One region of the Caulobacter sp. FW305-C-30-S16 genome, then DNA from elsewhere that is predicted to be linked to it. Evidence: predicted binding sites of a transcription regulator. Region 1 holds the regulator's gene; the other holds the start of a gene.
What was found. Region 1 encodes LexA, which represses DNA repair genes until DNA is damaged. Its sites were predicted from a motif close to ATGTTCNCNANNTGTTCT; they were not measured.
Positions count from the first base shown of each region.

Region 1 (5,759 bases):
CCTGGAACACCGGCTCGCCGTCGAACGGCAGGCCCAGCCAGGCAAGTCCGTCGAAGATCACCTGCACGGCCGCCTCGGTCGAGCGCTCACGATCGGTGTCCTCGACACGCAAAAGGAAGCGACCACCCGTGTGTTTCGCGTATAGGTAGTTGAACAGGGCGGTGCGCGCCGTGCCGATGTGCATGGAGCCGGTCGGCGAGGGGGCGATTCGGGTGACGACGGGCCTGGAGTCGGACATCTCGGGAGGGTCTGGAAGGTCGGGGGCGCCTCTTAGCATGGTCGCTCGCGCCGCTCATAGCCTTGCCGGCCTGCACGCTGAATTCGCCGCACAGGCGAGCCGCTGGACGCTCTGGACGCCGGTGGCGTTCGGCCTGGGCGGGGCCGGATATATGACCCTGAGGGTCGAGCCGCCCCTGTGGCTGGCGATGCTCCTGGCGGTCGCGGCGGTCGCCGCCGCCTGGGCGGCCCGACGCTGGCGCGGAGACGGCCTGATCGTGGTCGCCGCCGTCCTGGCGGCCTTCGCCGCGACCGGGCTGCTGGGGGCCAAGCTCCGGTCGGACCTGGTCGCGGGGCCGATCGCGCCGCCGGCCGACACGCCACGCTGGATTGAGGGCTGGGTCGTCGATGTGCCCAGCCGGGGCGCCGGCGGCATGCGCGTGCTGGTCGCGCCGGAGTGGGTCTCGGGCCTCGCGCCGGAAGAGACGCCGGTGCGGGTGCGGGTCACGTTGCGCGAGGGAATAGCGCCGTCGCCGCCGGGCTCGGCGATCCGCCTGCGGGCGATGATCGGGCCGCCGCCCGACCCGGCCAGTCCGGGCGCCTACGACTTCGCCCGCGATGCCTGGTTCGACCGCGTCGGGGGTGTCGGCTTCTCGCTCGGTGCGCCGGAGGCGGCCGCCCTGTCGCGCCCGCCCTGGCGTCTGAGGATGACCATGGCCATCAACGCGGCGCGCTGGCGGCTGGCGGAGCGGATCGTCGCGCGGATGGGCGAGGCCAGCGGCGGCATCGGCGCGGCGATGGTCACCGGACACGAGGCCTGGATCACGCCACAGCAGACAGAGGACATGCGCGCCTCGGGCCTGGCGCATATCCTGTCGATCTCGGGCCTGCATATGGCCATCGTCGGAGGCTTCGTCTTCGCGGCGGTGCGGTTGCTGGTCGCGCTCTGGCCGTGGCTGGCGTTGAGAGTGTCGGGCAAGAAGGTCGCGGCTTCGGCCGGCCTTCTGGCGGTCGCGACCTATCTGGTGGTGTCGGGCGCTCCGCCGCCGGCCGAGCGCGCGGCGATCACCGCCTCGGTCGCCTTCGCCGCCATCCTGTTCGACCGCCAGGCGATCAGCCTGCGCACGCTGGCGGTGGCCGCGTTGATCATCCTGGCGCTGCAGCCCGAAGCTGCCGCCGCGCCCGGCTTCCAGATGTCGTTCGCCGCGACCACGGCGCTGGTGGCCCTGGCCGAGGCCTGGCCCAGACCGGTGCGGGAGATCTCGACGCCCTGGTGGATCCGCGGGCCGCAGGCGGTCGTGGTCTGGGTGCTTGCGGCGCTGGCGGCCAGCTTCGTGGCGGGTCTGGCGACGGGGCCGTTCGCGATGCACCACTTCAACCGTATGGCCAGCTATGGCCTGTTCGCCAATCTGCTGGTCTCGCCACTGTCGAGCTTCGTCATCATGCCGTTCCTCGCGCTCGGCGGCGCGCTGGAGTCGCTCGGCCTCGGCGGTCCGTTCCTGTGGGTGGCGGGGCAGGGGATCGATGCGATGGTCGGCGTCGCCCACGCGACCGCTGTGCAGCCCGGAGCCCAGATGGTCATCGCCAGCGCGCCCGGCGCAGCTTTGCCGACCGCGTTCCTTGGCATCATGCTGCTGTGTCTGTGGAAGGGCCGTCTGCGCTGGCTCGGCGCGCCGCTGGCGATGGCGGTGCTGATCTGGCCCCGGCCCGAGCCGCCGGACGTCTGGATCGCCTCTGACGGGGCTGCCGTGGCGGTTCGGCAGGGACGGGACGCCATCCTGCTGCGGCCGGAGGCCCGCCGCTTCGCCGCCGACCTCTGGGCGCGCAGGCGTGGCCTTGCGATCAGCGCGGATCCGGAGAGGGCGCGGGACGGCCTGTTCGCCTGCGATCGTTTCGCCTGTCGTCCGGGCACGGGCGCCGACCTGGCCTTCTGGTCGGGCAAGAGGCCGCCGAGGCGGACTGTTTATGATCAGCTTTGCGCGCCCGGCCGACTGGTGATCCTGCGCTCGGATCCGCACGGCCGCGGCTGTGAGGATGCGTTCCTGCTATCCGCGCGCGACTTCGCCCAGGGCGGCTCGGCGGAGCTGTGGCGGACGCCGGGCGGATGGCGGGTCAGGTGGGCGAACGACTTGAGGGGAAGGCGGCCGTGGACGGGGTAGAACCCACGACTAGCCGTGACGCGGAAATCGGCATTGCGGCAGTGACTGGGTCGCCTTCACAACAATCCTCCCGAGCTTCGCTGGGGAGGGGGACCACGCGGAGCCTGGTGGAGGGGATTCCGTGCACCGACTCCCCCTCAGTCACGCTACGCGTGACAGCTTCCCACAAGGGTGGGGAGCATCGCCTACGGGTCTAGTGATACTTGCGGATCAGCCCGACGAGCTTGCCCTGGACCTCGACCTGGTCGGGGCCGTAGACGCGGGTCTGGTACTTCGGGTTGGCCGCTTCCAGCGCGATGCTGGCGCCCTTGCGGCGCAGGCGCTTGAGCGTGGCTTCCTCGCCCATCACCAGCGCCACGACGATCTCGCCGCTGTGGGCCGTGTCGGTCTTGCGGATCAGCACGAAGTCGCCGTCGAGGATCCCGGCCTCGATCATCGAGTCGCCCTGCACCTCGAGCACATAGTGTTCGCCGGCGCCGAGCATGCTCTCGGAGACCAGCATCTTCTCGCGCTCGACCTGCAGCGCCTCGATCGGCGAGCCGGCGGCGATGCGGCCGAGCAGGGGAATCTCGCGGACATCGTTGGCGATGATCGGCGCCGACGAAGCGCTCGGCTTGTCGCCGGTCACGACTTGCGGCTTGAAGGCCTGCCGACCGCCGGACGGGGCGGAGGTTGTCGCCTGCTGCGGCAGCTTGGTGACTTCAAGCGCGCGCGCCCGGTGCGGCAGGCGGCGCAGGAAGCCGCGTTCCTCCAGCGCCGTGATCAGGCGGTGGATGCCTGACTTGGAGGCCAGATCGAGCGCCTCCTTCATCTCGTCAAACGAAGGCGAAACGCCGCTCTCCTTGATCCGCTCGTGAATGAACATGAGCAGTTCGTGCTGTTTGCGAGTGAGCATCTGCCGGGCCTCGTCACCGAATCTGTCGCGGAACAAACCGCTAACAACTGTCGATGTTCTCTAGGCGTTCTTGGTTTCTGTCAAGTTAACGGCCCTGGGAGGCTCAGGGAGCTCACGAAAAAGCGAGGGAACACGGGCGCTTGCTGGTCGTTTCGACGACGTAGCAAGCCCGCGAGAGACCATGTCGTTCACCGAACTGCAGACCCCGATTCCGATGACTGTCGAGGGCAAGGGCCCCGGGCAGGCGATCGCCGTGATCGACTACGGGCCCGAGCATCACCTGATCTGGGTCGTCGCCCTCGACGACAGCGGCGAGATCTGGAGCACGCCCAATCCAAAGGTGCGGATGCAGTCCAACTGGACCATGGGCCGGAAGGTGCGGCCTGGCGGGGACGTGGAATCGCTACGGCCCGCGGCGGTGAGGGGCTAAGCGCCCAGCAACGCCCTTGTCGCTGCTTCCACATCCGCCTGGCGCATCAGGCTCTCGCCGACCAGCATCGCCTTCGCTCCGGAGCCTTCCAGTCGCGCGGCGTCTGCGGCGGTGAAGATGCCGCTTTCAGTGACCAGCAGCGCGCCGGCCGGCGCCCGGTCGGCGAGGCGTTCGGTGATGGCCAGATCGACCGTGAAGGTCTTCAGATCGCGGTTGTTCACGCCTACCAGCGTCGCGCCGAGTGCTCCGGCGCGGTCCATCTCGGCCTCGTCATGCACCTCGACCAGCGCGTCCATGCCGTAGCGGGCGGCCTCGGCCATCAGGTCGGCGGCGAGCGCGTCGTCGATCATCGCCAGGATGACGAGGATGGCGTCGGCGCCGAGCGCGCGGGACTCGGCGACCTGCCAGGGGTCGACGAGGAAGTCCTTGCGAATACAGGGCAGGGCGGTGGCGGCGCGGGCCACGACCAGATAGCCGTCCGCGCCCTGGAAGCTCGGCCCGTCGGTCAGGACCGACAGGCAGGCCGCGCCCCCGGCTTCATAGGCGCGGGCCAGCGCGGGGGGATCGAAGTCCGCCCGGATCAGGCCCTTGGACGGGCTCGCCTTCTTGATCTCTGCGATCAGGGACAGGCGGCCGGGCGCGTGATGACGTTCGAGGGCGGCCTTGAACCCGCGCGGAGCGTCGGCGCCCCGTGCAGCCGCCTCGACCTCGGCGAGCGACCGCGCGGGCTTCCGTTCGGCCACTTCATCGCGCTTGTAGGCGGCGATCCTCGCCAGAATGTCGGTCACGCGGTCACCGCGATCAGGGTCTCCAGCGCCTTCAGCGCCCGGCCGTCGTCGATCACCTTCCGAGCCAACTCGACGCCCTCGCGAAGGGTTTCGACCGTGTCGGCGACGAGGAAGGCGGCGGCGGTATTCAGCAGCACGATGTCGCGATAGGCGCCGGTCTGGCCGTTCAGCAGGTCGCGCAGCGCCGCGGCGTTGAACTCGGGGTCTCCGCCGGTGAGGTCCGCGAGCGAACCGCGATGCAATCCAACGGCTTCCGGCGTAATCTGAAACAGGCGGACGCCGCCGTCGCGCCATTCGGCGACCTCGGTCTCGCCGGTGATGGTCAGCTCGTCCATGCCCTGGCCGTGCACTGACCAGGCGCGGGTCGCGCCGAGCGCGCCGAGCGCGTGGGCGATCGGCTCAACGAAGCGCGGCGCCGAGACGCCGACCACCTGGCGCCTGGCGCCGGCTGGATTGGTCAATGGGCCCAACAGATTGAAAATCGTACGGAAACCAAGCTGCTGCCGGATCGGCGAGACGTGCTTCATCGCCCCGTGGTGCGCCTGGGCGAACAGGAAGCAGATGCCGGCCTCGTCCAGCGCCTTGCGCTGCTTGTCGAGACCGGGGTCGATATTGACGCCCAGCGCCGCCAGCACGTCGGCGGTGCCGGACTTGCTGGTGATCGCCCGATTGCCGTGCTTGGCGACCTTCAGTCCGCCGCCCGCCGCCACGAACCCGACGGCCGTGGAGATGTTCAGCGTATGCAGGCCGTCGCCGCCGGTGCCGCAGACGTCGACCGTTTCGTAGGGCAGATCCAGATGCACCGCGGCGCGGCGCATGGCGCGTGCGCAGGCGACGATTTCGCCGACGGTCTCGCCGCGCAGCCGGATTGCGGTGACCGCCGCCGCCACCTGGGCGGGGGTGGGTTCGCCGCGCAGGCAGGCGCCGAAGAACGCCTCGGCGTCCTCTTCCGACAGCGTCGCGCCGTCAGCCAGACGGCTCAGCAGGGGCTTGAAGGCGTCGGACACGGTCTAGACGGCTTCTGCGCGTTTCACGCCCGCCAGGTCGAGGAAATTGGCCAGCAGGATGTGGCCGCCCTCAGTGGCGATCGACTCGGGATGGAACTGCACGCCGTGCACCGGGCGGGTCCTGTGCTGGAAGCCCATGATCTCGCCGTCGTCCGTCCAGGCGGTGACCTCCAGAACGTCCGGCAGGCTTTCCTTGGGCACCGACAGGCTGTGATAGCGGGCCGCCGTGAAGGGGTTGGGCATGCCCTTGAACATGCCCTTGTC
Region 1 is NZ_JBYSYH010000003.1:328,733-334,491, reverse strand. Features, by position in the region: gene gltX (glutamate--tRNA ligase) at 1-238, opposite strand, end outside; gene AC3WJT_RS13690 (ComEC/Rec2 family competence protein) at 276-2,375, shown strand; gene lexA (transcriptional repressor LexA) at 2,569-3,270, opposite strand; gene AC3WJT_RS13680 (hypothetical protein) at 3,452-3,700, shown strand; gene trpC (indole-3-glycerol phosphate synthase TrpC) at 3,697-4,488, opposite strand; gene trpD (anthranilate phosphoribosyltransferase) at 4,485-5,495, opposite strand; gene AC3WJT_RS13665 (anthranilate synthase component II) at 5,499-5,759, opposite strand, start outside.

Region 2 (5,759 bases), on a different contig from region 1:
CCGAGCATCAGCTGCGGCGTCAGCTCATCGCCCATCAGGCTGATGCCGATGCCGCAGGACAGCAGCGGCGTCAGCAGGAACCAGGGCGTCACCCGGCCCGGTTCGCGCCGCTGCACGAGCCAGAAGAGCAGCGCCGAGGCGCCGACCGTCGAGGCCAGGGCCGCCCAGACGACGGTCGCCCAGATCGCCCAGCCCGCCGACGCCGCCCGTTCCGGTAGATTGGGCTCGAACATCACCGCGGCCAGCAGCAGTACGGGCGCGCCGACGAGCGAGGTCAGGGCCTGCATCTTCAGCGGGGTCACGGCCGGCGAACGGCGTACCAGCACCGTCCCCAGAGCCCACATGGCGCTGGCGATCACCCCGATGACGATGCCGGGCAGATCGCCGACGGCATGGGGATCGAGGCTCATCCAGGCCACGCCGGCAAAGGCGACCGCCATTCCGGCGAGACCTGAGCGCGACATCGTCTCGCCCAGCACCCGCCAGGCGAAGAAGGCCGTCATCGGGATCCACAGCTGCAGCGACACCACCAGCGGGCTGAGGTTCTTCACGATGGAAAAGCCGTAGTAGATCAGGCCGAAATGCAGCGGCCCCAGCAGCAGCAGGATCGGAACGGTCTGGCGCCACGGCGGAAACGGCGGTCGCAGAAACGGGATCAGCACGACCAGGGCGATGGCGAACCGCACCCCGCCGACAAAAAACGGCGGCAGCACGTCGGTCGCGATCTTTGCCGCGGCGTTGTTCACCCCCCAGACGAAGATGATGGCCGCGATGGCCGCCCATTCGGCGGCGGCGAACGGCGATTTGTCGGAAGGCGAGGTCACGCGGACCTCCTCGCACGGGACGCCGGGCCGATGGAACCCCGCACCCGGTCAATCCGGGTTACCGACTGTTGGCGCCTTCAGAACGACGGGCGGACAACCATCAGCCAGTAGAGGCCGAGCACGCCCGCGAACGCCGGCCAGCCGAGGATGAACCAGCGCCGGAACAGACGGTGGTAGTCCGGCGGGAGGGGCTCGCCCCGGGCGGCGGCGGCTTCCGTCAACCGCCGGATCGACAGCTGGATCGCCACGACAGGAAGCCAGCAGGCGCCGATCAGGGCGTACAGGCCATAGGCGGCCAGCAGCCAGGGCTCGAACGGGCTGTAGCCTCGCGCCATCACAAGGGCGAAGCCGCTAAGGGGCTGGATGATCACCGCCGGCGTCGTGAAGACAAAGTCGGCCAGGACCACGATCCGCGCCGTCGCCGCGATGATCTCGACCCGCCCCGTGCGATGGGCGACGAGCATGAAGAAGGCGATGCCGGCGCCCGTCCCGAACAGAACTGCGGCCGACAGGACATGGACGAGCTTGAGCAGGTCGTAGAGGCTCACCGGCGATCCTCCGTGGCGGCGACACACAGCGCCAGGACGATGACGGGCAGGACCTTCAACCAGGGCCCCAGCGGATCCAGCCAGAGCTGCGGCGCCGAAAGCGTTCCGGCGACGAGATAGGCTGCGCCCAGCAACGCCATGCCGATCGCCGCGCGTCCGGAAAAACGGCGAACCCACAGCAGCGCGCCGAGGGCGATGTCGGTGAGGGCGCCGCCGGTCGCGACAGGCGACGCCATCGTCCCGTAGCCGGCGTCGCGCAGGACAGCGACCGCCTCTCGGCAGCCGGGGCCCAGGGTGACCAAGCCGGTGCCGATCCAGAAGACGCCCAGGACCAGGATCGCGATTGGGCGCAACAGACAGAGCCGCGCATGCCACCGGTCCTGGACCGTCGCCGGATGCCGGGTCAGCCAGCTGGAAAAGGACCTCGGGACCACGCCGGCCAACTGTGCGGGGTCGGCCGGCTGCCCCGCGACATCGTGGGCCATCTGCCGCAGCGATGTCGTCCGGAGCGCGGACGGCCATCCGAGCCACCCGGCCAGATCACCGAGCCGCGCCACCGGCGCGACGAGGCAGGCGGGAAACCGTACGACCGGCGCCGGGGCCAGGCCCAGCCAGCCTCGAAGGCCGGCCAGGAGTTCAGCCAGACTGACGACCTGCGGGCCGGCCACGTCGGCCGACCGACGCAGCGGCCCCTCGGCCCGCAACAGGCCCTCGATGATCGCGCAGAGATCTTCCATGGCCACCGGCCGAAAGTTTCCGGCTCCGCCGACCACCGGGATCACCAACGGAAAGGCGGCGAGCCCGCGCAAGAGCGCCGAGCCGCCATAGACCCCCCGGGCCAGAACCAGCGACGGACGCAGGATCACCCAGTCGAGCGAGCTGTCCTTGATCAGAGTTTCCGTGGCCAGCTTGGACGCGCCGTAGCCGGTGCCGACCTGTTCATCGGTCCCGACGGCCGACACGTGGATCAGCCGCCGAGGTCCGACCGTCGTACAGGCGGCGATCAGGGCGGCGGGACCGGTCACATGGGCGGCGCGGAGACTGTCCCCTGCCCCGTCCTGCAAGACGCCGACGCAGTTGACCACCGCGTCCACCCCCTCCAGCAAACCGGTCCAGTCCGAAGGATCGCCGAGTTCCGAAAAATCGGCTCGCACCCACTCGTGCGCGGGGGCGAGCCGTCTTGCCGTGTCTGGCCGACGCGCGCCGGCCCTGACCTCATGGCCGAGCCCGGCCAGGGTCGCTGCAACGTGCGATCCGATGAAGCCGGACGCTCCGAGAACGAGGACCCGCACGGCTGTGAGCGGCTCCTAGAAGGGGATCTCGTCGTCCAGGTCGGCGCTGAAGCTCTCCTTCGGGCCGCTGGGCTGGGCGCGGTCGCCGCCCGAGTAGCCGCCGAAGTCGCCGCCCTCGTCGCGCATGCCGCCGCCGCCGTCGCCGCGACCGCCGAGCATCGTCAGTTCACCGCGGAACTTCTGCAGCACGACTTCGGTCGAGAACTTTTCGACGCCCTGCTGGTCAGTCCATTTGCGCGTCTGAAGCGCGCCTTCGATGTAAACGGTCGAGCCCTTCTTCAGGTACTGCTCAGCGACCTTCACGAGGTTGTCGTTGAAGATCACCACGCGGTGCCATTCGGTCCGCTCCTTCTTCTCGCCGCTGGCGCGGTCGCGCCACGATTCCGAGGTCGCCAAGCTGAGGTTGGCGACCCGGTCGCCCGAGTTGAGCGTGCGGATCTCCGGGTCCTTGCCCAGGTTGCCGACGAGAATGACCTTGTTGACGCTGCCCGCCATTGGAAGTGCTCCCTCAAATCACGCCCGGCGACCAGAATGCGCGCCGGAATCTGACACCCAGACTAGCGGGCGTTAACCATTAATTAAACCCATGTGTTCACATTTTGTTCTTGCTCGCAAGGGCTTATGCACAGCAAATTCTTCGGGATCGGAAAGCGGCTTCGCCGCTACTCGAACTGGACGGCGCCGGGGATCACCAGGCGGCCGTCTCCGCTGCGAACCAGCATCAGGTACTGGTTGCCTTCCCAGCGCTGGGACCGGAAGATTCCCGCGCTGCGCAGGTGAATGAAATTGCCCTGGTAGGCCCCTGAAATCTCGCGGGTCTGGCCGCCCATGCGCAAAAACCGCAGGCGAACGCCCTCAAGCTGGGCGGCGCAGTTCTCGATGTTGGGAACGTTGCGGGCGACGACGTTGAACTTGATCTCGCCCTTGGGGCCTGTGCCGATGGCGTAGCAGACGCCCTTGTCGAGCGGGGCCTGGACGGTTTCCTGGCAGCCCGCCAGGAGCGTTGTGGCGGCGGTCAGGGCGGCGATCGCGACGAGCCTGGACATGACGGGGATATCCTTGCTCTAGCCGACCGGCGGAATGGAACAGTTGGCGCCCTGTTCCACCAGCGTGCGGAAGCGGCGGTTATCGGACGAGATCTCGACCTTGTCCCGCACCAGGCGCAGCGTCTGATCGCCCCAGCGACCGTAGGATGCCGCGCCGCGCCCCTCGCACTTGCCGGCGTAGAGCGTCTGGACGCAGGCGTTCAGGTCCATCGCGCCGACCTTTGACCAGCCGCCGCCGGCGTAGCGCCAGCAGTCGTCACCGGCGACGGGCGTCGGCGTGGGCTGGCTGGTCGAGGGATCGACCGACACAGGCGTCTGCGGGGCGGACTGCGCCGGCGGAAGGGGGGCAAGGACCGTGCCGGCCTGGTTGGCGGCGGCAAGGGCGCCGGTCTCGTCGACACCGACATCAAGCGCATCGGTGGCCACGCCATTGCGCTTGGCGCATTCGGTCAGGGTGATCTCGCCGGCGAAGACGCCGTTGACGAAGCAGCGGATCGGCCGGGCCGGATCAAGCTTGGTGTCGTCATCGCGGCCGGTCTCGACGACCAGTCCGCCGGTGGCCGCCGGCGGCGGCGTATTGGGCCCCTTGTCGCCACGCATGATCGTTGCGGCGATCAGGATGCCGAGCAGCAACGCAACGCCGCCCCCGATGGCCAGAACGATCCGGCGGTCCTTGAGAAATTCCATGCCGCAATCGCTATCGCGCGACCGTGCCCCTTTCAAGTCCGCGTGAGCGACCGGTACGGACTATCCGCCGCCGGTCAGGCGATCGAGCGCGGCCTGATAGTTGGAAATCTGGTTGCTCAGGTACGCCGGCACCGGACCATTCACGCCCTTGGCGGCCGCTGTTTCCGGCTTCGCCGCCGCTTCCAGCTGGCGATAGGCGTCACGCACCTTGCTCAGCGACTTGGAGATGACCGCGAGCGCGTTCTTGACCGCCGTCTCGCTGTCCACGGCAAGCGACGCCGGCAGACTCAGGCCGAACACCGGACCGCCGCCGTCCGCCGAGACGCTCTTGCCGGCCTTGTCGATAATCGTGTTGCGCACCACGCCCGGGGTCAGCCCGAGCGCGGCCAGAAAGTCCTCGCCACCCTTGCCCGGCAACACCTCGACGGTCGCGTTCTGGGTCGCCGGCGTGATCTTGATGCGGCGGAAGTCGCCGTCGCTGACCACCTCGACCTTGGCCTTGGAGCCTGCCGCCCGGCGTAACTTGATCGCCAGGGTGTCGAGGGTGTCGTTGGCGTCCAGCGTAACGGTCGCCAGGCGCCCCGCCTCGCTGGTGCGGATCTGGAAGGTGTCCCCCGCCCGCGCCGAGGTCGCCGACGCGACCTTCGCCGAGTCCGCATAGAGCAGCGTACCCTTGGGCAGGCCAAGCCGGTCCAGCGCGCTCGCGCCAGTGGCATCGACCGCGATGGAGGTGGCCGTGGCGATGCCGTCCTTGCCTGTGACCCGCTGGACCTGCGCCGTGCCGGCGACGACATCGAGCTCGGCCAGATAGCCGTCCTTGGTCGAGATCGCCGAGGCGCCGGGCTGGTCCGCCGCGGCCAGGCCCGCCACCCAGACCTTGCCGCCGGAGACGGCCATCGCCGTCACGCTGTCGTCTGTCGAGCCGCCGAAGAACGTGAGCTTGTCCGCGCTCGCGCTGGACAGGTCGGCGGAAATCCGTGCGGCGAAGGCGTCCAGGCCGCCGTTGTAGGCGTGCGTCGTGTCGGCCACCGACAGGCCCGCGTTGCGCGTGGTCCCCGCCACCCAGATATCGCCGCCGTCGAGACCGATGCCGGCAATCTGGCCGCCGAGCAGGTCGCCGAGATCACGTGTGGCGCCGGCGGTGAAGCTCGCCGCCGATGTGTGCACCGTGGTCGTGGTCGACGCGCTGTTGGAACCGTCCGGAGCCCCATAGACGTTGCTGGTCGTTGTCGACGAGCCGTTGGTGGTGTTGGTCACATTGATGGTCGTGACGCCGTTGTTGAGCACCCGTTCGGTGGTCGTGGTCGTCGGCGTGACGGCGAAGCTGCGCAACATGCCCCGGCCGTTCTCGACACCAGCCAG
Region 2 is NZ_JBYSYH010000004.1:102,984-108,742, forward strand. Features, by position in the region: gene AC3WJT_RS15070 (DMT family transporter) at 1-824, opposite strand, end outside; gene AC3WJT_RS15075 (DUF2269 family protein) at 902-1,372, opposite strand; gene AC3WJT_RS15080 (SDR family oxidoreductase) at 1,369-2,664, opposite strand; gene ssb (single-stranded DNA-binding protein) at 2,680-3,159, opposite strand; gene AC3WJT_RS15090 (hypothetical protein) at 3,327-3,710, opposite strand; gene AC3WJT_RS15095 (hypothetical protein) at 3,729-4,397, opposite strand; gene AC3WJT_RS15100 (hypothetical protein) at 4,458-5,759, opposite strand, start outside.
Region 2: a site for LexA is predicted at 3,253-3,270, ahead of ssb (single-stranded DNA-binding protein). Genes of this name have one in related genera too.